3 regions of the Ensifer sp. D2-11 genome follow, and region 2 is predicted to be linked to each of the others. Evidence: predicted binding sites of a transcription regulator. Region 2 holds the regulator's gene; each other region holds the start of a gene.
The links. Region 2 encodes PhoB, which activates phosphate uptake and scavenging genes when phosphate is short. Its sites were predicted from a motif close to TGTCATNNANCTGTCAT; they were not measured.
Positions count from the first base shown of each region.

Region 1: the regulator PhoB is predicted to act here: its motif matches at 3,658-3,674, upstream of M1D34_RS16215 (DUF2794 domain-containing protein).
Region 3: the regulator PhoB is predicted to act here: its motif matches at 3,789-3,805, upstream of M1D34_RS29330 (DUF4956 domain-containing protein).

Region 1 is NZ_CP096433.1:3,405,508-3,412,646, forward strand. Features, by position in the region: gene acnA (aconitate hydratase AcnA) at 1-2,314, shown strand, start outside; gene M1D34_RS16210 (DUF1223 domain-containing protein) at 2,557-3,360, shown strand; gene M1D34_RS16215 (DUF2794 domain-containing protein) at 3,689-4,099, shown strand; gene M1D34_RS16220 (ArsR/SmtB family transcription factor) at 4,252-4,566, shown strand; gene M1D34_RS16225 (SRPBCC family protein) at 4,563-4,922, shown strand; gene M1D34_RS16230 (ATP-dependent Clp protease proteolytic subunit) at 4,967-5,584, shown strand; gene M1D34_RS16235 (GNAT family N-acetyltransferase) at 5,606-6,163, opposite strand; gene M1D34_RS16240 (Bax inhibitor-1/YccA family protein) at 6,289-7,026, opposite strand.
Region 2 is NZ_CP096433.1:2,717,243-2,724,381, forward strand. Features, by position in the region: gene M1D34_RS13085 (Hsp33 family molecular chaperone) at 1-355, opposite strand, end outside; gene argF (ornithine carbamoyltransferase) at 722-1,633, opposite strand; gene M1D34_RS13095 (aspartate aminotransferase family protein) at 1,708-2,907, opposite strand; gene M1D34_RS13100 (hypothetical protein) at 2,921-3,166, opposite strand; gene M1D34_RS13105 (GcrA family cell cycle regulator) at 3,318-3,839, shown strand; gene phoB (phosphate regulon transcriptional regulator PhoB) at 3,934-4,617, opposite strand; gene phoU (phosphate signaling complex protein PhoU) at 4,728-5,441, opposite strand; gene pstB (phosphate ABC transporter ATP-binding protein PstB) at 5,528-6,343, opposite strand; gene pstA (phosphate ABC transporter permease PstA) at 6,357-7,139, opposite strand, start outside.
Region 3 is NZ_CP096435.1:729,595-736,733, reverse strand. Features, by position in the region: gene M1D34_RS29345 (sensor histidine kinase) at 1-991, opposite strand, end outside; gene M1D34_RS29340 (esterase-like activity of phytase family protein) at 1,281-2,219, opposite strand; gene M1D34_RS29335 (polyphosphate polymerase domain-containing protein) at 2,243-3,046, opposite strand; gene M1D34_RS29330 (DUF4956 domain-containing protein) at 3,024-3,539, opposite strand; gene M1D34_RS29325 (cation:proton antiporter domain-containing protein) at 4,645-6,399, opposite strand; gene M1D34_RS29320 (hypothetical protein) at 6,763-6,993, shown strand.

The DNA of each region.
Region 1 (7,139 bases), 690 kb from region 2:
CGATCTCGTCATCGACCACTCGGTGATCGTTGACGAATTCGGCACGCCGACCGCCTTTGCCCGCAATGTCGAGCTTGAGTACCAGCGCAACGGCGAGCGCTACCGCTTCCTCAAATGGGGCCAGCAGGCCTTCAAGAACTTCCGCGTCGTGCCGCCCGGCACCGGCATCTGTCACCAGGTCAATCTCGAATATCTGGGTCAGGCCGTCTGGACCAGGGAAGAGGACGGCGAAGTCACCGCCTATCCGGATACCTGCGTCGGCACGGACAGCCACACGACGATGATCAACGGCCTCGGCGTGCTCGGTTGGGGCGTCGGCGGCATCGAAGCCGAAGCGGCGATGCTCGGCCAGCCGGTTTCCATGCTCCTGCCGGAAGTCATCGGCTTCAAGCTCACCGGCAAGCTCAAGGAAGGCGTGACCGCGACCGACCTGGTGCTTACCGTCGTGCAGATGCTGCGCAAGAAGGGCGTCGTCTCCAAGTTCGTCGAATTCTTCGGCCCCGGCCTCGACAACATGACGCTCGCCGACCGCGCGACGATCGGCAATATGGGCCCGGAATACGGCGCCACCTGCGGCTTCTTCCCGGTCGATGCCGAGACGATCAACTATCTCACCATCTCGGGCCGTGAAGAACAGCGTATCGCGCTGGTCGAAGCCTACTCCAAGGCCCAGGGCATGTGGCGGGAAGGGGATGGTTCCGAGCTCGTCTTCACCGACACGCTGGAACTCGACCTCGGCGACGTCGTGCCGTCGATGGCCGGCCCCAAGCGGCCCGAGGGCCGCATCGCGCTCGAGAACATCGCCTCCGGCTTCGCGGCGGCGCTCGACAACGACTACAAGAAGCCCGGTCAGCTCGCCAACCGCTACGCGGTCGAGGGCACCGACTACGATCTCGGTCATGGCGACGTCGCGATCGCCGCGATCACCTCCTGCACCAACACCTCGAACCCCTCGGTGCTGATCGCCGCCGGCCTGCTTGCCCGCAACGCCGTCGCCAAGGGCCTGAAAACGCAGCCCTGGGTCAAGACGTCGCTGGCGCCCGGATCGCAGGTCGTCGCCGAGTACCTGTCGAAGTCCGGCCTGCAGACGGATCTCGACAAGCTCGGCTTCAATCTGGTCGGCTTCGGCTGCACCACCTGCATCGGCAATTCCGGCCCGCTGCCGACGGAGATCTCCAAGACGATCAACGACAAGGGCCTGATCGCCGCCGGCGTGCTTTCCGGCAACCGCAACTTCGAAGGCCGCATCTCGCCGGACGTCCAGGCGAACTATCTCGCCTCGCCGCCGCTCGTCGTCGCCTATGCGCTGGCGGGTTCCGTCCAGAAGGACCTGACGAAGGAGCCGATCGGCGAAGACCGGGACGGGCAGCCGGTCTACCTGAGGGACATCTGGCCGACTTCGCAGGAGATCCAGGACTTCATCTTCAAATACGTCACCCGCGAGCTCTACGCGACCAAGTATGCGGACGTGTTCAAGGGCGACGCCAACTGGCAGGCGGTCCAGGTTCCGGCCGGCCAGACCTATGCCTGGGACGAGGGGTCCACCTACGTCCAGAACCCGCCCTACTTCGTCGGCATGGGCAAGAAGGGCGCCGGCATTTCCGACATCAAGAACGCCCGCGTCCTCGGTCTCTTCGGCGACAAGATCACAACCGACCACATTTCCCCGGCCGGTTCGATCAAGGCGGCCTCGCCTGCCGGCGCCTATCTGCTCGAGCATGGCGTCGGGATTGCCGACTTCAACCAGTACGGCACGCGCCGCGGCAATCATGAGGTGATGATGCGCGGCACCTTCGCCAATATCCGCATCCGCAACCACATGCTCGGCCCGAACGGCAAGGAAGGCGGTTATACGATCCACTATCCCTCCAAGGAGGAGATGTCGATCTATGACGCGGCCATGCAGTACAAGGAGGAGGGCGTTCCGCTCGTCATCTTCGCCGGTGTCGAATACGGCAACGGCTCTTCGCGTGACTGGGCGGCCAAGGGCACAAACCTCCTCGGCGTCAAGGCCGTGATCGCCCAGTCCTTCGAACGCATCCACCGTTCGAACCTGGTCGGCATGGGCGTCGTCCCCTTCGTCTTCGAGGAAGGCATGACCTGGGAATCGCTGGGTCTCAAGGGCGACGAAGTCGTGACGATCGAGAATCTCGCCAACGTCCAGCCGCGCGAGAAGCGCGTGGCGAAGATCACCTATGGCGACGGCTCGGTAAAGGAGGTCCCGCTCATCTGCCGCATCGATACGCTCGACGAGGTCACCTACGTCAACAATGGCGGCATCCTGCAGACGGTTCTGCGCGATCTCGCCGCCTGATCGGCAAGTCATGAACAGAAAAGCCGGGGCGTCTACAGCGGCGTCCCGGCTTTTTCATGCCAGCTCGGCGTGGGTTTTCCACGGCTTTGCGGCAGTCACTCCAACGTGACTTTTCGTTGAAGAATACCCGTCGTATGTAGGGGTCTCCCCACGCGGCAATCGCGTTGAAACGACGCACTTCCGGATGGAAAACGGTTCCACATTTTCCCGGAAGTGCTCTAACGAGCACGAACAAAGACGCCATGATATCCGCCTGCACACCAACAATCCGACGTCTCGCCCTGGCGGTCGGGCTGTTTGGTGCGTTCTGCGGAGCGTCCGCAGCGGATGACGGCAGGGCGGCCAAGGACGGGGCGGTCGGGGGCGGGGAGATCAAGGGCGTCGTCGAACTCTTCACCAGCCAGGGCTGCTCCTCCTGTCCGCCGGCGGACGCAGCGCTCAAGAAGCTCGTCGATGAAGGCGAGGTCGTCGCGCTCGCCTATCATGTCGACTACTGGAATTATCTCGGATGGGCGGACACGCTCGCTTCCAAGGAAAATACCGAGCGGCAATATGCCTATGCGCGGATGCTCGGCCGCTACGGCGTCTACACGCCGCAGGCGATCCTGAACGGGCGCGATCATGCCAACGGCGCGGACCTGCCGGCCATCAGGAACCGGCTTGCGTTGATGGACGAGAAGGGCAAGGGCCTGTCGGTGCCGGTCGATGCCTCGATCGGCGGCGATGAAATCTCGATCAAGGTCGGTGCCGGCAAAGGCAGGGCGAATGTCGTCGTCGTCTATTTCGACCGGGCAAGGGTGGTCAAGGTCGAGAAGGGCGAGAACAGCGGCAAGGAGATCGCCTATTGGCATGCCGTGCGCGACATCCAGACGATCGGCATGTGGGAGGGAAAGCCCGCGGAATTCACGCTGCCCGCCTCGGTCCTGATCGAAGGCCAGGGCAACAGCGGTTGCGCGGTGCTGCTGCAATCGATGAAGGACAAGGAAACGCCCGGAGCCATCATCGGCGCTGCAACGGTTCTCGCGGGGCCGCAGGGAAAGCTCTGAGGACGCAGGAAACGTTCCGCCTCGCTTGCGGCGGAACAGGGGATGGTTCGGCCCGGCAGCATCGAGGGGCTGGGGCTGAGGGTTCGAAGTTACCGGACCGAACCAGCCATGTCTGCGTTCGAGAACCTCCCGCAGCATGACGGCTGGCCGGACATACGGTGGCAACGACTCTGTCCGGCAGCGGTCGGAGTGTTGCGGCGAATTGGGGCGGCGTTTTGACTGAATTGCGGCAGCCCCAAGAATTGCTGACATTGATCAACAGCTTCCGTCTTGCTTTTCCGATCGTGTGAGGCACACTGTCGTGGTCCTGTCACATTAGAAGGCCGAAATGCCGATGACTGATGAAACGGATTTGCCGCGAGGCGAAGCACGTCACTACGGCCGGACCACCTCCGATGTGGTCGTCGATCTTCACGAATACAAGCAAGCCAAGAACCCCCCGCCCGTCACCTTCCATCGCCGCGAACTCGACCTGATCCTCAAGGTCTACGGCCGTATGGTGGGCGAAGGGGAGTGGCGCGACTATGCGATCGACCATCTGAGGGACCGGGCCGTTTTCTCGGTGTTCAAGCGCGCCGGAGAAGTGCCCCTCTACCGCATCGAGAAAAACCCGAAGCTCGCCGCGAAACAGGGCGCCTTCAGCGTGCTCAACGCTCACGGGACGATATTGAAGCGGGGCCACGAGCTCGCCCAGGTGCTCAAGGCCTTCGACAAGGTGCTGAAGCTCGTCAAGACCTGACCGACATATCACTGGAGCTGCCCCTCATCCGCCTGCCGGCACCTTCTCCCCGCAGGCGGGTTTATCCCTGAAACGGCGGGCAGGGCCAAATCGCCTGCACCGAGCGTGCCATCAGTGTTGCGAATCAGATAAGTGTATGCTTATCTGACGTCATGATTGAGAACGACATATTCAAAGCTCTCGCCGACCCGACACGCCGTGCAATCTTCGAGAAGCTGGCGAGCGGAAGTATGAACGCCAGTGCCTTGCGCAACGGAATGGACATCAGCCAGCCGGCCATGTCCCAACACCTCCACGTATTGCGTAATGCAAAGCTGGTGCGGGAGGAACGGCAGGGGCGCTTCGTGAACTACGAGGTCGACCCGGAGGGGCTGGCGCTCATAGCCGGATGGCTGGCGAAGTATCGCGCCTACTGGCCGGCGCGGATCGATGCGTTGAAGGTCTTGCTGAGGGATATGGATCAATGAACGATGTGGAGCTAAACGAGCAGGCAAGGAATCTGGTGCTCGAATACGAACTCGATGAAGCGCCTGAAAAGGTTTGGCGGGCGATCAGCATGCCTGAGTTTCGTGAGAGATGGTTGCCCAGGCGGGAACTGGCCGGGGCTGAGCCTGTCTCCACCGCACCGGGCAAGGAAATCCGCTACAAAATGCGCGACGACGAGCCTCCCTTTCTCGAAAGCCTCGTGGCGTTCCAGGTCAGACCCAACAATGACGGCGGCACGATTCTTAGAATTATCCATGGGCTGGAGGATGAGCGACTGGCTCCGCGAACTCCGCCGGCAGCGAATAGCAATCGGCTTTGGCTGATGCGCGCCGCCTGACGTCTCATTCTACCAAAACAAGCTCATCAGACAGGAGTTCGCCTATGCGCGAAGCGATGCAACTCGTCCCTATGGTCGTCGAACAATCCAGCCGTGGCGAGCGCTCTTTCGACATCTATTCCCGCCTGCTGCGTGAGCGAATCATCTTTCTGAACGGCGAGGTGAACGATGCAGTGTCCGCTCTCGTTTGCGCACAGCTGTTGTTCCTGGAGGCCGAAAGCCCCAAAAAGCCGATCCAACTCTATATCAATTCGCCCGGCGGTGTCGTTACCAGCGGCTTCGCGATGTACGACACGATGCGATACATCCGAGCGCCCGTTCATACGCTTTGCATGGGGACGGCCCGCTCGATGGGATCGTTCCTGCTGATGGCAGGCGAAGCGGGCGAGCGCACCGCCTTGCCCAACGCAAGCATCCTTGTCCATCAACCGTCGGGCGGCTTTCAGGGACAGGCCTCCGATATGCTCATCCATGCCGAGGAAATCAGGCGAACCAAACACCGCATGACGCGGCTTTATGCCGAGCATTGCGGGCGAACATATGAAGAATTCGAGCGCGCCATGGATCGCGACCGGTTCATGACGGCGGAAGAAGCTCTGGAGTGGGGTCTGATCGACCGCATCCTCACCGAACGGGAGATCGGCGCTGAGCGTGACGCATGAAGCTCACCTGCGCAGGCAGGCTCAGCTCCTATAAAGCGTATCCGGATAGACGCCCTCGGTGGGCTTGGTTGCGGTTCCTTCTCCGAGCGGCCGCTGCATGAAGGCGGTATCCAGCCATCGGCCATGCTTGAAGCCGGTTGCCTTCATCAGTCCCTGCAGCTCGAAGCCGAGCGCCCGGTGCAGGGCGATCGATGAGGGGTGCGCGCCGCCGATCACCGCTATCATCTGCCGGAAGCCGAGAGCCGTGCAACGCCCGACCAGTTCGGAAAGCAGCGCCTTGCCGATGCCCTTGCCCCGCGCTTCCGGCGAAAGATAGATCGAATCCTCCACCAGGAACCGATAGGCGGTGCGGTTGCGGAAGGCGGAGGCATAGGCATAGCCGATAACCCCGCCACGCTCGTCCAGCGCGACCACATAGGGGTAGCCGTTACCGGTGATCGTGGAGAAGCGGAGCGCCATCTCGGCTTCGGATGGCGGCGTCTCCTCATAGGTCGCGACCCCGTTCAGGACGGGCTCGCGATAGATTTCGGTGATCGAGCGGAGGTCGGCGGCAACGGCGTCGCGGAGCGTGGCAGTCATGGAATTCTTCGCGCGTTATGGTTGGATCTGTACTGTCTCGCATGGATGCGCCGGATCGATCAAGACCGGTTCCGGGCAATAAAAAAGGCGGCCGAAGCCGCCTTTTCCGTCGAACCGGTTCGCGACTACTCGTTCTTGTTGCCAAGGAACTGCAGCATGAACATGAACAGGTTGATGAAGTCGAGGTAGAGCGTCAGCGCGCCCATGATGGCCTTGCGGCCGGCGACCAAGGCGTCATCGCCTTCAAAGTACATTTCCTTGAGCTTCTGCGTGTCGTAGGCGGTCAGGCCGGCGAAGATGAGCACGCCGATCACCGAGATCGCGAAGCCGAGTGCCGAAGAGGCAAGGAAGATGTTGACGACGGATGCGATGATCACGCCGAAGAGGCCCATGATCAGGAACGATCCGAGACCCGAAAGGTCCTTCTTCGTCGTATAGCCGTAAAGCGACAGGGCACCGAACGAAGCAGCCGTCACGAAGAACGTCTGCACGATGCTCTGGCCGGTGAAGACCAGGAAGATCGACGACAGGGACAGGCCCATCAGCGCCGCATAGACCCAGAAGGTCGTCTGCGCCGCGGAAACGCTCATGGAATTGATGCGGAAGCTCAGGAAGAACACCAGCGCAAGCGGCGCCAGCATAACGACCCACTTCAGGGGCGAAGCGTAGATAAGCTGGGCGAATGCCGGATTAGAGGCGGCAAGCGCATAGGTTCCGTAAGCTGCCACGCCGGTAATCGCCAGGCCGAGGGCCATCAGGTTGTAGACCTTCAGCATATAAGCGCGAAGGCCTTCGTCGATCACGGCACCCGCCTGAGCGCCGGCGGGCGACATTCGGGTTTGGTAGTTTCTCAGATCAGCCATTGTTTCCTCATTTAAGCCCCGGTTGAAGTTACGGTGTCGGGCGGCGAACCTTGTCGTTCCTTTGCGCGCCCAGGCGCCGCTGCGGGGCTCCAGCATGCCTGTGGACAAATATG
Region 2 (7,139 bases):
ACCCGCTCTTTTCGGCGTCGGCGAGCGCCTCCTTATCATAGCGGGCATAGGCGCGGACGCGGTCCGGCGTCGAGAAATCCGCGACCACGAGATCGACCGGCCCATCGCCCTGTGTCTGCACGATCAGCTTGCCTTCGAATTTCAGGGACGTGCCGAGCAGGACCGTCAGCACCACTGTTTCGGCGACGAGCCGCGCGACAGGGAGCGGGTAATTGTGCCGTTCAAGAATGGCATCGAGCATCGGGCCAAGCTGGACGGCGCGGCCGCGCACGTCGAGTCCCTCGACCTGAAAGGGCACAACCTGATCGTCACCGGCAAAATCGAACTCGCCAAGTCCCGGCGCTGTTTCTGTCATCGCTTGCTCCTTGCCTCGACCATGATCACGCGGATCGATTCAATCCGGGACGTGGCCATGACCCATTCCAAAAACTGCATGCGGGATGCGGACGGAAACCGCTCGCTTCCTCTTCATGTCCGATACGGTTTGCATCGAGTGCACCGGCGCGCACCGGTACAACCGTCCGCCATTCCATTTGATCCCGTCATGGACGAATTTCTCCGCCGGCATTTGCTCTGCGTCGAAGCACCCCTTGGGCGCCAAGCACGTGATAGCCGGCGTGGGGCGACTGGCCGATTTGATGATCGGAGCCCCCGCTCACCGCCCTAGATCGTGTTGCACCGTGCAGATTTCAAGAGAACGCCTCGCGCCCGCCTCCAGCCGTCAGACCGCGCCCATGCACCAGGCGAGGATCGATTTCTGCGCGTGCAGCCGGTTCTCGGCTTCGTCGAAGACCACCGACTGCGGGCCGTCGATGACCTCATCGGTCACTTCCTCGCCGCGGTGCGCCGGCAGGCAATGCATGAACAGCGCGTCCGGCGCTGCATGCTTCATCAGCGCGCCGTTGACCTGGTAGGGCTGGAAGACGTTGTGACCGCGGGCGCGATGTTCCTGGTTCATCGAGATCCAGGTGTCGGTGACGACGCAATGGGCACCGGCAACCGCCTGCTCCGCCTCGTGGCTGAGCAGGACCTCGGCCCCGTTGTTGCGCGCCCAGTTCAGGAACTTGTCATGCGGTTCGGAGCCGAGCGGCACGGCCATGTTCATGCGGTAGCCGAAGCGCGCCGAGCCTTCGATCAGCGAGTGAAGCACGTTGTTGCCGTCGCCGGTCCAGGCGATCGTCTTGCCCTTGACCGGTCCCCGGTGCTCCTCGAAGGTCATGATATCGGCCATGATCTGGCACGGGTGCGTATCGTCGGTGAGCCCATTGATGACGGGCACGGTCGCATGCTCCGCCATCTCCAGAAGCCGGCGGTGGTCGGTCGTGCGGATCATGATCGCGTCGACGTAGCGCGACAGGACCTTCGCCGTATCGCCGATCGTCTCCGCCCGGCCGAGCTGCATTTCGGTACCCGACAGAAACAGCGTCTCGCCGCCGAGCTGGCGCATGCCGACATCGAAGGAAACACGCGTGCGGGTGGACGGCTTCTCGAAGATCATCGCGAGCATCTTGCCGGCAAGCGGCTTCTCGGCAGTCCCTGCCTTGGTCGCCGACTTGCGGACGCGGGCATCGTCGATGATGGTCCTGAGGTCGGTGGCCGTCATGGCCGAGAGATCGAGGAAGTGTCTGGTCATACTGCCTTGTTTCCTGTCGTAGAATCCGTTTGTCGACCCCGCCCGGGCCGGTTCGATCCGAAACCTTCGGGCGCTCAAGCCGCGGCGTTGCCGCTCTTGCCGCTCACCGCCTCCGCGGCGCGTTCGAGCCGTGCCAGTCCTTCGCGCGCCTCGGCCGGGGTGGTGATCAGCGGCGGCAACAGGCGCAGAACGTTTTCGCCGGCCGGGACGACGAGCAGTTTCTCGGCGCGGATCGCCTTCAAAAGGTCCGCGGAGGGCACCTTCGCCTTGATGCCGAGCATCAGCCCGTCGCCGCGGATTTCCTCGATCACGTCCGGAAAACGATCCTTCAACGAAGCGAGCCCCTGACGGAAGACGAGAGCCACCTCGCGCACCTGATCGAGGAAGCCTTCGGCGAGAACGACGTCGAGCACGGCATTTCCGACCGCCATTGCGAGCGGGTTGCCGCCATAGGTCGAGCCGTGCGTGCCCGCCACCATGCCGGCGGCCGCCGCTTCCGTCGCAAGGCAGGCGCCGAGCGGGAAGCCGCCGCCGATGCCTTTGGCGACGGCCATGATATCGGGTTTGATGCCCGCCCATTCATGGGCGAAGAGCTTGCCGGTCCGGCCGACACCGGACTGGACCTCGTCAAGGATCAGAAGCAGGCCGAACTCGTCGCAGAGTTCGCGCAGCCCTTGCATGAACTCCTTCGATGCCGTCCGAATGCCGCCCTCGCCCTGGATCGGCTCGACAAGGATCGCCGCGGTTTCTTCATTGATCGCGTTCTTGACCGCGCCGATATCGCCGAAGGGGACCTGATAGAAGCCCGGCGCCTTCGGCCCGAAGCCCTCGATGTATTTCTGCTGTCCGCCGGCGGCGATCGTCGCGAGCGTGCGGCCGTGGAAAGCACCTTCGAAGGTGATGACGTGGAACTTCTCGACGTGCCCCTTGGCGAAATGATAGCGCCGCGCCGTCTTGATCGCACATTCGAGCGCTTCCGCACCCGAATTGGTGAAGAACACCCGATCGGCGAAGGTCACCTGGGTCAGCCGCCGCGCAAGGCTTTCCTGCCCCGCAATCTCGTAGAGATTGGACAGATGCCAGACCTTGTCGGCCTGCGCCTTCAGCGCCTCGACGAGATGAGGATGGGCATGGCCGAGCGAGTTCACGGCGACACCGGCAGCGAAATCGAGATAGCGCGTGCCGTCTTCGGCGATCAGCCAAACGCCTTCACCTCGCTCGAAACGCAACGGCGCGCGCAGATAGGTGTCGTAAAGCGGCGTGGTTGCGGCCATGTCGAGCTCTCCTTCATTCCGGCGGCATCGGACCGTTCGGCCCGATAAAAATCAAAAATGCCGCCTTGCGGCGGCGACAGGCACTATTCCCATTTCGCACCGCGATGTCAACAAAACCAAGGTTTGCAGGCGCTTTGCGGATACCGATTCCGAAGCGCGAAAAAATCGCACTCTGGGACTTGCAAAAATGCAACGCTCCGACAGCAAGTTGGGGAAAACCGCGAAATCGATTCGGCGCGATTCCGGCGACTCTTGCCACGGAGTCACCCTGCCGGTAGGTTAACATTCAATTACTAGACGCATGCGGCGGACCTAGTCACCAAAAGTATTATCGCGTTGAATCTTCGGGTTTTTCCCGGAGAGCGGTGACGGATTCCGCCATCCCAACGCCGAGAACGGGGAGTGCAGAGATGAACTGGACTGACGAGCGGGTCGAGAAACTGAAGAAGCTGTGGTCGGAGGGCCTGAGCGCCAGCCAGATCGCGGCGCAGTTGGGCGGCGTCAGCCGCAACGCGGTCATCGGCAAGGTTCATCGGCTGAGCCTGCCCGGGCGCGCCAAGGCCGGCGGAAGCACGGCCGCTGCAGCCCGCCCCAAACGGGCGACGTCTGCCCCGCGCGCACCGAACTATGCTGCGCGTTCCGTAACCCGCACCGTAACCCGCACGGCCGGTGCGACCGCGCTCAAGGAAGAGCTCGCCGTCGACCTGGCGATCGACCAGGAGCTGCAGATCGACAGGAATATCGTCCTGCCGATGTCGCGGCGGCTGGAGCTCACGGAGCTTACCGAACGCACCTGCAAGTGGCCGATCGGCGACCCGCTCAAGGAAGAGTTCCACTTCTGCGGCAACGACTCCCCGGAAGCCTCTCCCTATTGCACCTTTCATGCCCGGCTGGCCTACCAGCCCTCTGCCGAGCGCCGGCGCATGCGCTGAGGCGCCTGCTCATTCCGCTCTGGATGCACGACGAAAAATGGGGCCGTAAAGGCCCCTTTTTTCTTTGCCATGCCGTAAGCCGGCACCTTCGGTCTCAGCTCTCCAGCGAATAGCCCGCGCCGCGCACCGTCCGGATGACGTCGGGCATGTTGGAGAAGTTCAGTGCCTTGCGCAGACGTCCGACATGGACGTCCACGGTCCGTTCGTCGACATAGATGTCGTGCCCCCAGACACCGTCCAGGAGCTGTGAACGGGAGAAGACGCGCCCCGGTGAGGACATGAGAAATTCCAGCAGCCGGAACTCCGTCGGGCCGAGGCGCACTTCACGGCTGCGGCGGTGGACGCGGTGCGTCTCCCTGTCGAGCTCGATATCGCCGCAGCGCAGGAGCGTCGACAGAACCTCGGGCTTGGCGCGCCTGAGCATCGCCTTGACCCTCGCCATCAGTTCCGGCGTCGAGAAGGGCTTGACGACGTAATCGTCGGCCCCGGTGGCAAGGCCCCGCACGCGCTCGCTCTCCTCGCCGCGCGCCGTCAGCATGATGATCGGCAGGCGCTCCGTTTCCGGCCGCTGGCGCAGCCTGCGGCAGAGCTCGATGCCGGAAACCCCGGGCAGCATCCAATCGAGGATGAGAAGGTCGGGCAGGCGCTCCTGCAGGCGGATCTCCGCCTCGTCGCCGCGAAGGATCGTATCGACCTCGAAGCCTTCTGCCTCGAGATTGTAGCGCAGGAGAACGCTTAGGGCTTCCTCATCTTCGACTACGGCAATCTTCGGCAACATTCAGTAGGACTCCTTCCTACGCACGACAGCCGTCATGCCGCCGCGCACGGTGGTAGGCCGCGCCAAAGCGGCCGGAACAAATTCTGCATAGGCCCGGATGCCGGGCGATCTCAGTCCGTCACGGAACCCAATGTCGACGTCATGTCGTCCTTCGGCCGTTCGCCCTGCGGCTGGGCGCCTGTCGCCATGTAGTAGATCGTTTCGGCAATGTTGGTCGCGTGATCGCCGATACGCTCGATGTTCTTGGCGCAGAAAAGAAGATGCGTGCAGGGCGTGATGTTGCGCGGATCTTCCATCATGTAGGTCAGCAGTTCCCGGAACAGAGAAGTGTAGATCGCGTCGATCTCTTCATCGCGTTCGCGAATGCTGTTCGCCTTTTCCGGCGAACGGGAGGCGTAGACGTCCAGGACTTCCTTCAACTGAACGAGCGCGAGCTCGGCCAGGTGTTCGAGGCCGCGCGCAAGCTTGCGCGGTATGCCCGAACCGGCGACGGCAATCACGCGCTTGGCGGTGTTCTTGCCGAGATCGCCGACGCGCTCCAGGTCCGCGGCGATACGGATCGAACCCATGATCTCCCGTAGATCCGAGGCCATGGGCTGGCGTTTGGCAATGGTGACGATCGCCTTTTCGCCGATCTGCCGTTCCGCGTCGTCCAGAATGGTGTCGTCGGAGATAACCTTCTGGGCGAGAGCAAGATCGGAATTGACGAGCGCACGGACGGAGTCCGCGACCATCTGCTCGGCAAGACCGCCCATCTCGGAGATGCGGCGCGTGAGATACTTCAACTCTTCGTCGAAGGCGGACATGATGTGTGCGTGAGACATATTCGTTTCCTCGGGAGACCCGCCGTTCTGAATGGCTCGGTCGATCTTAAACCGGGAGGGACGGAAAAGCGCCGCCCCTCTCGCCATCAGCCGAAGCGGCCCATGATGTAGTCCTGGGTGCGCTGATCGTCCGGGTTGGTGAACATTTTGTCGGTATCGTTCTCCTCGACGAGATTGCCGAGATGGAACATGGCCGTGCGCTGCGACACGCGCGCCGCCTGCTGCATCGAGTGGGTGACGATCACGATCGTGAAATTCGCCCGCAATTCGTGGATGAGTTCCTCGACTTTCGCGGTCGCGATGGGATCGAGCGCCGAGCAGGGCTCGTCCATCAGGATGACTTCCGGGCTGACCGCGACGGCGCGGGCGATGCAGAGGCGCTGCTGCTGACCGCCGGAAAGTCCGGTGCCCGGCTCCTGCAGCCGATCCTTCACCTCGTTCCAGAGCCCGGCCTTCTGCAGGCTCGTTTCCACGACCTCGTCGAGTTCGGCCTTGGTGCGTGCCAGGCCATGGATGCGCGGCCCGTAGGAGACATTGTCGTAGATCGACTTCGGGAACGGATTGGGTTTTTGGAACACCATGCCGACCCGGGCGCGCAGCTCCACCACGTCGATCGACGGATCGTAGATATCGTCCTCGTCGAGCGTGATCTTGCCGGTCACGCGGCAGTTCTCGATCGTGTCGTTCATGCGGTTCAAAGTGCGCAGAAACGTCGATTTGCCGCACCCTGAGGGACCGATCAGCGCCGTGACCGTGTTCTCGCGGATGTTGAGGTTGACGTCGAAGAGCGCGCGCTTTTCGCCGTAATAGACCGACACATCATTGCCGATCATCTTGTAAGGCACCGTATTCATTTTCTGGTCAAGAGCCTTTTCGACTGCAGCTTCCGACATGATGTTCATAGTCCTTACCCCACTACCAGCGACGCTCAAAGCGACGCCGCAAGAGAATTGCCCCGAGATTCATGAAGATGAGAAAGATCAGGAGAATGATGATCGCTCCGGACGTACGCTCGACGAAGGCACGCTCTGCCTCGTTCGCCCACATGTAGATCTGCACCGGCAGCGCCGTGGACGGCTCCAGCGGCGACCCCGGAAAGTCGACGACGAAGGCGACCATGCCGATCAGAAGCAGCGGCGCCGTTTCGCCCAGTGCATGGGCGAGGCCGATGATCGTGCCGGTCAGGATGCCGGGCATGGCAAGCGGCAGCACGTGATGGAAGATGGTCTGCATCTTCGATGCGCCGAGGCCGAGTGCGGCGGAGCGGATCGACGGAGGCACTGCCTTCAGGGCCGCCCTGGTAGCGATGATGATCGTCGGAAGCGTCATCAGCGTCAGCACGAAGGCACCGACGAGTGCTGCCGAGCGCGGCATGCCAGCGAAGTTGACGAAGACGGCAAGCCCGAGGAGGCCGTAGACGATGGACGGTACGGCCGCCAGGTTGTTGATGTTCACCTCGATCAGGTCCGTCAGCCGGTTTTTCGGCGCGAACTCCTCGAGATAGATGGAGGCGGCGACGCCGATCGGCAGCGACAGAACGAGCACGATCAGCATCATGTAGAGCGAGCCGAGAAGGGCGACGCCGACACCCGCCGCTTCAGGCCGGCTCGACGCGCCGAAGGTGAAGATGCCGGTGTTGAAGCTCTTCTTGAGCACGCCGGCCTCGGCAAGTTGGTTCATCCATGCGACCTGCTCATC
Region 3 (7,139 bases), on a different replicon from region 2:
CGTGGCGCAGCGGAATTTCCGCTTCGCCGCGAAGAGCGGTCAAGGGCGTACGGAGTTCATGGCTAATGTCTGCGAGGAACTGGACTCGCAACCGATCGAGGTCGGTTAGGCGTTGGTTCGCCGCGGCAAGCTGCGCGGTTCGCGCGGCCACCTCATGCTCGAGCTCCGCTTTGGCATTGAGTAACCGGTTGCGTTGGTCTTCCTGGATGGCGGCCATTTCATTGAAGCGTTTGGCCAGCGCACCGAGTTCGTCGCGGCTGTCGTAGCTGATTCTGTGGTCGAGTTCGCCGTTGCTGATTGCCTCGGTGCCCCGGGTCAGAAGGCCGATCGGGCGCATCAGAGATCGGGCAAGAAGGATAGCGGCGACAAAGCAAAGGAAAACGGCCGCGGCCGCAAGCGCCGCTGTTATCCAAGTCAAGCGTCGCCACAATGCATCGGCCTGCAGCTCGGTCCGGCTGACCTCTTCCTCTTCGTCGCGTCGTGCTGCCTCCAGAATGTTTTCGAACTCGGCGTCGAAACGGTTCTCGATGTCACGGCGAAAAACCCTGACCGCCTCTTCCTGGCGCCCCTGGTTGCGCAGGCTGATTGCTTCGGAGGTGGCCTTGTTGATTTCCCCGGAAAGCGTGCGCATCCGCATAATGCGAAAGATTTCATCACCGCCGTCTTCTTGTTGACTGCTGCCCACAAGGAATTCGGCCTCGCCTCTGGTCAGCCTCTCGAGCTTATCGAAGCCTTGTTCAAGTTCCGCACTGGCGCTCTCGTAATCGGAGCGCTCGGGTTCACCAATCAGGAGGAATTCGGCGATCTGCTCGGAATATCGGTTTGCGTTGACGGTTAGCGCCGTGACAGCATCGAGTTGGTTGTTGGCCCACTGGATACGCTGCGTGTAATAGTTTGTAGAACGGATGGTAATGTAGACAATGGCGGCCATCATCAGGACTGATGCGACCACAATCGTTTGAAACAGAAGAATGCGGAACCTGATACCCATCGGCCGTCCATCTGCGTTGACAACCCGAATCCGACGGGTTCATGAAAATCCAATTCCGCTCCCAGATGGGCCGAAAGCGGTAGAGGCGTACGCTCGGCGGCCGGCTTGCTTAGATCGGCGGAAATTTGCACTGCGCCGCTCGACCATACATAGCCGACGACGATTAAGTATACGGGAGAGGCAGATTATAAATTGGTGAGAATTGGCATTGTGCCGCAGGACTTCACCCCAGCGAGGGGGAGACCAGCCGGGTACCTCATTACATCGCACGCCGGGTGAACGGCCGCGCTTAGGGACCAGTTGTAACCTTGAACAGCACGAAGGTCGTCGGTTCGCTGTCCTTCTTTGTCTTGTCGGTGACCATGAGAAATAGGTCCCCCGATAGACGCGCCAGCCCCTCGAAGTTATTCACGAGCATCGCATCCGGCCTGGCGGAAAGCTCTATCAGGGGGCACTCCCGTTCCGCGGAGCAAGCGGTAAGATCGAGATAGCGAAGGCGCGCCGATGGTGTGCCCCCTTTTCCGTCGCGCGTTCGCTCCAGAATCAGGAGATTGCCGTCCGGCAGCTCTTGGATCGCCTTGAGCCTGCTGTCGGGCTGAAAAGCCGCGAACGACCAAGTCGTTCCGTCGGCGGCATAAATTGTGTGCCGGTCTTCCGGCTGCCCCTCCAAAGGCTGTTCCGGCGCGGTCAGCACACCGTGAAGCCTGTCAAATTCGACCGCTTCGAGGCGGCTGTTTTTCTTGCGGTATTGCCGCTCGTCGGCCAGGGCGCCAGGCAATGCAATGTCGACGATCCGGTTGCCCTGTGGTGTAAACCGGACAATCGCAGGTCCGTCCTCGAACGCTACCAGCAGCTCACTGTCCGATCGCTCACCATTGTCATGGTTGAGTACCGTCAGTCCTTCCGCATTGGTGACCCGCTCGGCCGAAGTACCGCCTGTCAACGCTGCGATCGGGGCGGAAAAAACGGGTTGAATCTCCTCGATCCGGAGCCCGTTCAACCGAAGGCGAAAATGGTGGAGAACGCCGCCATCGGAAACCGCATAAAGGAGTTGCTCATCCTCATCCCACGCCAGGCCGGAAAATTCCTCGATTCTGACTCCGTTTGCGCCCTCAGCGGGGATGTTGATGCTGTCCAACGCCTCCAGCCTTGGCGCGGCTGCGGTACTCTCCGTTGTCACGGCCGACGTGGCAAGCAGCATCGAAGCCCACGCAAGACGATTGAACATAAGACTAACCGCTTTTCGACTAATCATGTGACCAATACCCCTTGTGGCGCGGGAACGCCTCCAAGCTTGCGAAGCGCCGGAAGGAATTTGTTGTGCTTCTTCGTCTGGTTCAGGATCGCTATGCCGGTGCAGTATTTCGAACAGTTTCTAGTGGGATGCTGGTGCAGCGTCCGCAGAAGGCGGTCGGCTATCCCATTGCCATTTGCTGACTTGGTTTCGAGGATGAAGCGGTCATCGCGGACGGCATGCGACGAACCAGGAGCAAAGAAGTGCAGTTGACCATCAATCGTCATACGCTCCCCGCCTTCTTTCGCGACCAGCGTCATGCGGACATACCGCATGTCGATGACCCGAGAGAGTTCGTATGGAAAATGCTGACCATACTGATCGAAATAGACTCGGTCGACATAGCCTAGCGCGGCGTCGTCAAGGACACCGAATTTGCCTGGATCGTAGGGCAGCCGCTTCTTGATAGTGGCGCCGCGCTTGTCTTTGAGCTTTACCTCGACGAAGCAGAGGTCCGCCTCAAGATATTTCCGGATTCGGACCTTGGCCCGCCTGCGCCGGCCTTGGTGGTGATCGAAATAGCTCTGCCGGTCCGCACCGTCGAAATAGCAGGTTTCGTAGGTGAATGACCGGCGTCCGTTGATCTCAAGCACATCGAAATGCAACGCCAGCTCAGTCGCGGCGCGGCTCAGAACGGCCGCCCCGACGACATATTTGTTGTCAAGCCGTTCCAGCATGGCTGCCTTTGCGTTGAGGGTGTCGAGGCTGATGGGCTCGAAGACCCACTCCAGCCAACCGTCAGTGATTGCGATAGTAGACATTGAGCCTCGCCATTTCCGTTATGTAGTCGAGTTGGAGAACTTGATAGGACAGCACGTCGACGCCCAACCGCTCTGAGAGCTCGGCGCGCATCGTCTTGGGGTCCGACAGCAACGTGAGGTGGATCTTGTCCAGCGTGACCTTCGCCCCGCTAACGGATTGCAGGATCTTTGGATGATCGACGACGTAGGCACCGACGAGCACGAACAGCACGACCATGGCCGCGAAGGGCAACGTGGTTCCCTGCACCGACGAGATGACTGCGATGGCGACGCTGCCGAAGAAATAGGTCATCTCGGTTTTGGTGAGCGGCTCGGAGCGCAGCGTAAATAGGGCCAAGATAGCGAACAGGCCGAAACCAGCTGCCACGCTGAAATTCACAGACGACAGGACGGTCAGCACTGCGAAGGTAAATATATTGAATAGCGCGGCCGCCGTGACTAATTCCTTGTCGCGGTATCGTCGATAATACATGCCGAAGATAAGCAACATCATTCCCGCGAGGTTCAGGGCGAACCTGATCGACTGAGCCGCGAGTGGATCTTGGAGGGTTTGCACGAGGTCGGTTGTCATGACGCCCTCACCGCCGCCGAGACACCGGGCACCGCTGCCAAATTCAAATCAAAGATATTCATTTCAGCTCCCTCGGTTATCCAAAGCGCCATCGAGTGGTGCTGGAGAACTCGCGATACAGCGCCCAAGCCGGTTACCGATCAACAGTTTGCCCGCACGCCTTTTCGAAATGTGACAGTCCGATGACACTTTTATGAACTACGCCGACTAAGGCCGAGTGTGAGGCCGGCGAGATTTCGGAGAGCCGCAGATTAGATTTCGGAGAACGCAAGGTTAGAGCCCGGTAAGAGGGGCCGCGCCTCCGTCGCACCGGCACTAGTGGGCGGCACCTGAGGCTCCGAAGTGCGCTATCGCGGAGACGGGGAGCTAGCGGCGACGCCTGCGCGAACGTGCTTGCTGCAAGAACCAACGGGCATTCTCAATCGATAGCCGCATGCGCTCTCCCGGCACGGTCTCCTCCGCGTTAACCTGGTGCCCGTTCTACTGTAGTGTCGGGGATGTGATACGTGATGGTGAAGGTATCTACTGGGACGGGGTCAAAGTCGCTCCCTGTGTCGAAGGACTAGCCGACCCGCGCGGCATCTGCGTGTCGGTCTTGCATATGATCCCGCAACAAGCTTGCCACCCGATTTGAATCCAAGGGCAGACAAGGCGCTATCCGGCAGGCGCGGCCAATTGGGTGCTTACATTTGAGCTCTTGCGCCCAATTTTCGAGATACGCGGGAGCGAGTTCTCGGTCGAAGCGGCAATTCGTTATCTCGGGCAACTGAACCCGAAAAGTTCGCGACTGCTGAGGAGTACATTCGCAAGGGGCCCAGAGGCGATCAAGACACCTTTGCCGGTGGCCTTCATTCATCGATTAGAGCAAACGACACGATAGTTAAGCCAGCCCATCTAGGCTCGGTTCTGTTGACGCACATCGCGTATTCGGGATCGCCGGGAATATCAGGCAGTTAGAATGCGCCGGTGCGGAGCCGCTGGTTCGGTTCCTCTCAAGGCGAGGGACTGTCCGCAGTTCAGCGCAAGCTTATTCTGATATGCGGCCTGTTTGGCCTTCGTTGGGATTGGGAGCTGCGGATACATCGATGTGGCTTAAAATATGTTCCGAGATGCTCCGCGCGATCTCCCGCTCTCCCATTATGATGAGATTCGCTCCCAACTTTGTCAGGTAATCGACCTCAGCGTCGGAATGGGCGCGGGCGATGATCTCGAGTGGCGGATTCACTGTGCGGGCGCGCTCGATGAGGTTGCCACTTTCGAACGGGCTTGGAATGGCGCTGATCAACCATTTGGCTGCGCCAACGTTGGCCGCCTCGAGTAATCCGGGCTGAGCGGCATTTCCAATAATGACCTCCGTGCCAAGCGCCCGGAGTTGATCGGCAACCGCTTGCCGTTCCTCGATTATCAGGTAAGGCAGCCGGGCTTTTTGCAACGTCTCTGCAACCAGGCTCCCAACCCGCCCATAGCCGACGAGGACAGCATGGTCGGTGAGACGGCTACCAGTGAGCTCGGGTGTGTCTGTCTTGCTGTCTTCCTGTACGGTTCCGGCCGGCTCGCGTGGCTTGAGCCATGGCGTTAGGCGAGCGAACCCGGCGAATAGAAGAGGGTTGATGAGAATGGATAGGATCGCTCCGGCAAGCACCAGGTCCCGTCCTGCCTCCGGAAGAAGCTTGAGTTCAACTCCCAACGCCGCAAGTATGAAGGAGAACTCGCCGATCTGTGCGAGGCTGAGGCCGAGTGTCAGAGCTACAGACAGGGAATAGCCGAACATGACGGCGATCGCGGACGCGGCTGTCGCATTGCCAATCACGATGATCAGGAATGTTGCTCCGACGAGCAGCGGCTGCTCAACCAGAATCATGGGGTTGAACAACATACCTACCGAGACAAAGAAGAGCACGGCAAATGCGTCGCGGAGCGGCAGCGTTTCCTGCGCGGCCCTTTGGCTCAACTGCGATTCGGCGAGGATCATTCCCGCGAAAAAAGCGCCAAGAGCGAAAGAGACGCCGAACAGTTCAGCTGCTCCGAAGGCGACTCCCAGCGCAATCGCCAGCACGGCCAGACGGAAAAGCTCTCGCGAACCGGTGTGAGCAACATAGTGCAGTACCCACGGAATGACACGCCGGCCGACGATAGCCATCGCAGCAAAAAAGGCGGTCAACTTGGTCAACGCAAGTGCAAGCGCGCCGGACACAGTTTGCGGCTCAAGGAAGGTGAAGAGGCCGCCATCGCCTGAACTCGGCTGAGTTGTGCTGCCGCCAAAACTGCCAGCGAAGGCCGGCAATAATACGAGCGCGAGGATCATGGCGACGTCTTCGACGACCAGCCATCCGACGGCAATACGCCCTCCAACGGTTTCGAGTTGTCGCTTTTCCTGGAGGGCCCGTAGAACCACGACCGTGCTTGCAACCGAGAGTGCCAACCCGAACACCACGCCGGCTGCAATTGGCCATCCGATCAGTTGCGCCACGATCAACCCGAGCGTTGTCACCAGAGCCATTTGACCGAGCGCCCCAGGAAGCGCGATCGTTCGTACGGAGAGTAAGTCGTGGAGGGAGAAATGCAGCCCTATGCCAAACATCAGCAGGATAACACCAAGCTCGGCGAGTTGGCGCGCCAGCGATTGGTCTGCAACAAAGCCGGGCGTAAACGGGCCTATCAAAACACCTGCCAAGAGGTAGCCGACCAGCGGCGATAGGTGAAGTCGGTTTGCCAGCGTGCCGAAAATGAAAGCAAGCCCAAGGCCGGCGACGAGGGTAGCCATAAGTGGTGTGTGAGGCATTTCTCCAGTCCGGCCGGTTCCACTAAGAGGCCAAGTGCCCAACGAGCATAGACATAATGGACTACGGCGCGAGTGTCTTGCTTTCTATTCGCCAGAAGATGTGAGGTGCCGTCGCTGGCGTCACGTATGGTTGTGACAATTTGGCGTGTGGGTCTGGCATAGGAGCCATGCTGAGTAACCGACAGGAGATCGCCATGTGTTCTATGCCGAAAAGCATCGGCATAGCTGCTCTGGTTTTGCGGTCCACCCCGCCTCGCACCGGATCGAGCAGCGGTTTTTCACCTCAGAAACCAGGTGAACCATCCGGTTGGCATCAAAGTGCGGGTTTTCCATTCGAGTCAAAGAGACGGAGCAGAGCAACTGATGCCGACCAGCATCGCAAGCTCGACATCAGCGGGGCTGGCACCGGACGGCAGCCGCGTCATCAGCGTAATGCGCTTCAGCAAGGAGCCGCTGAGCTCGGAGGAGAGCTACCTGGTGGTGATCGACGAGTTAGCTGATCCATTGCGGAGCACGTCCGGCGGCGAAAGCTTGGCTGTGCAATACGTGCTGCCAGTCCTCTTTCGCACTTCGGACGCTCTTGCATCGGGGTGAATTGGAGTCTGGCACGCTCCCGCGGCCGGCTCATGCTCGTGGTTGAAAATAACGGGGGCAAGGCTGAGGCTGTCTGATGTGAAGCTGACCCAGGGCCGCGCCGTCATCGCTCCCTGGATTTATCGGTTACGTGCTGCCGGGCCTAA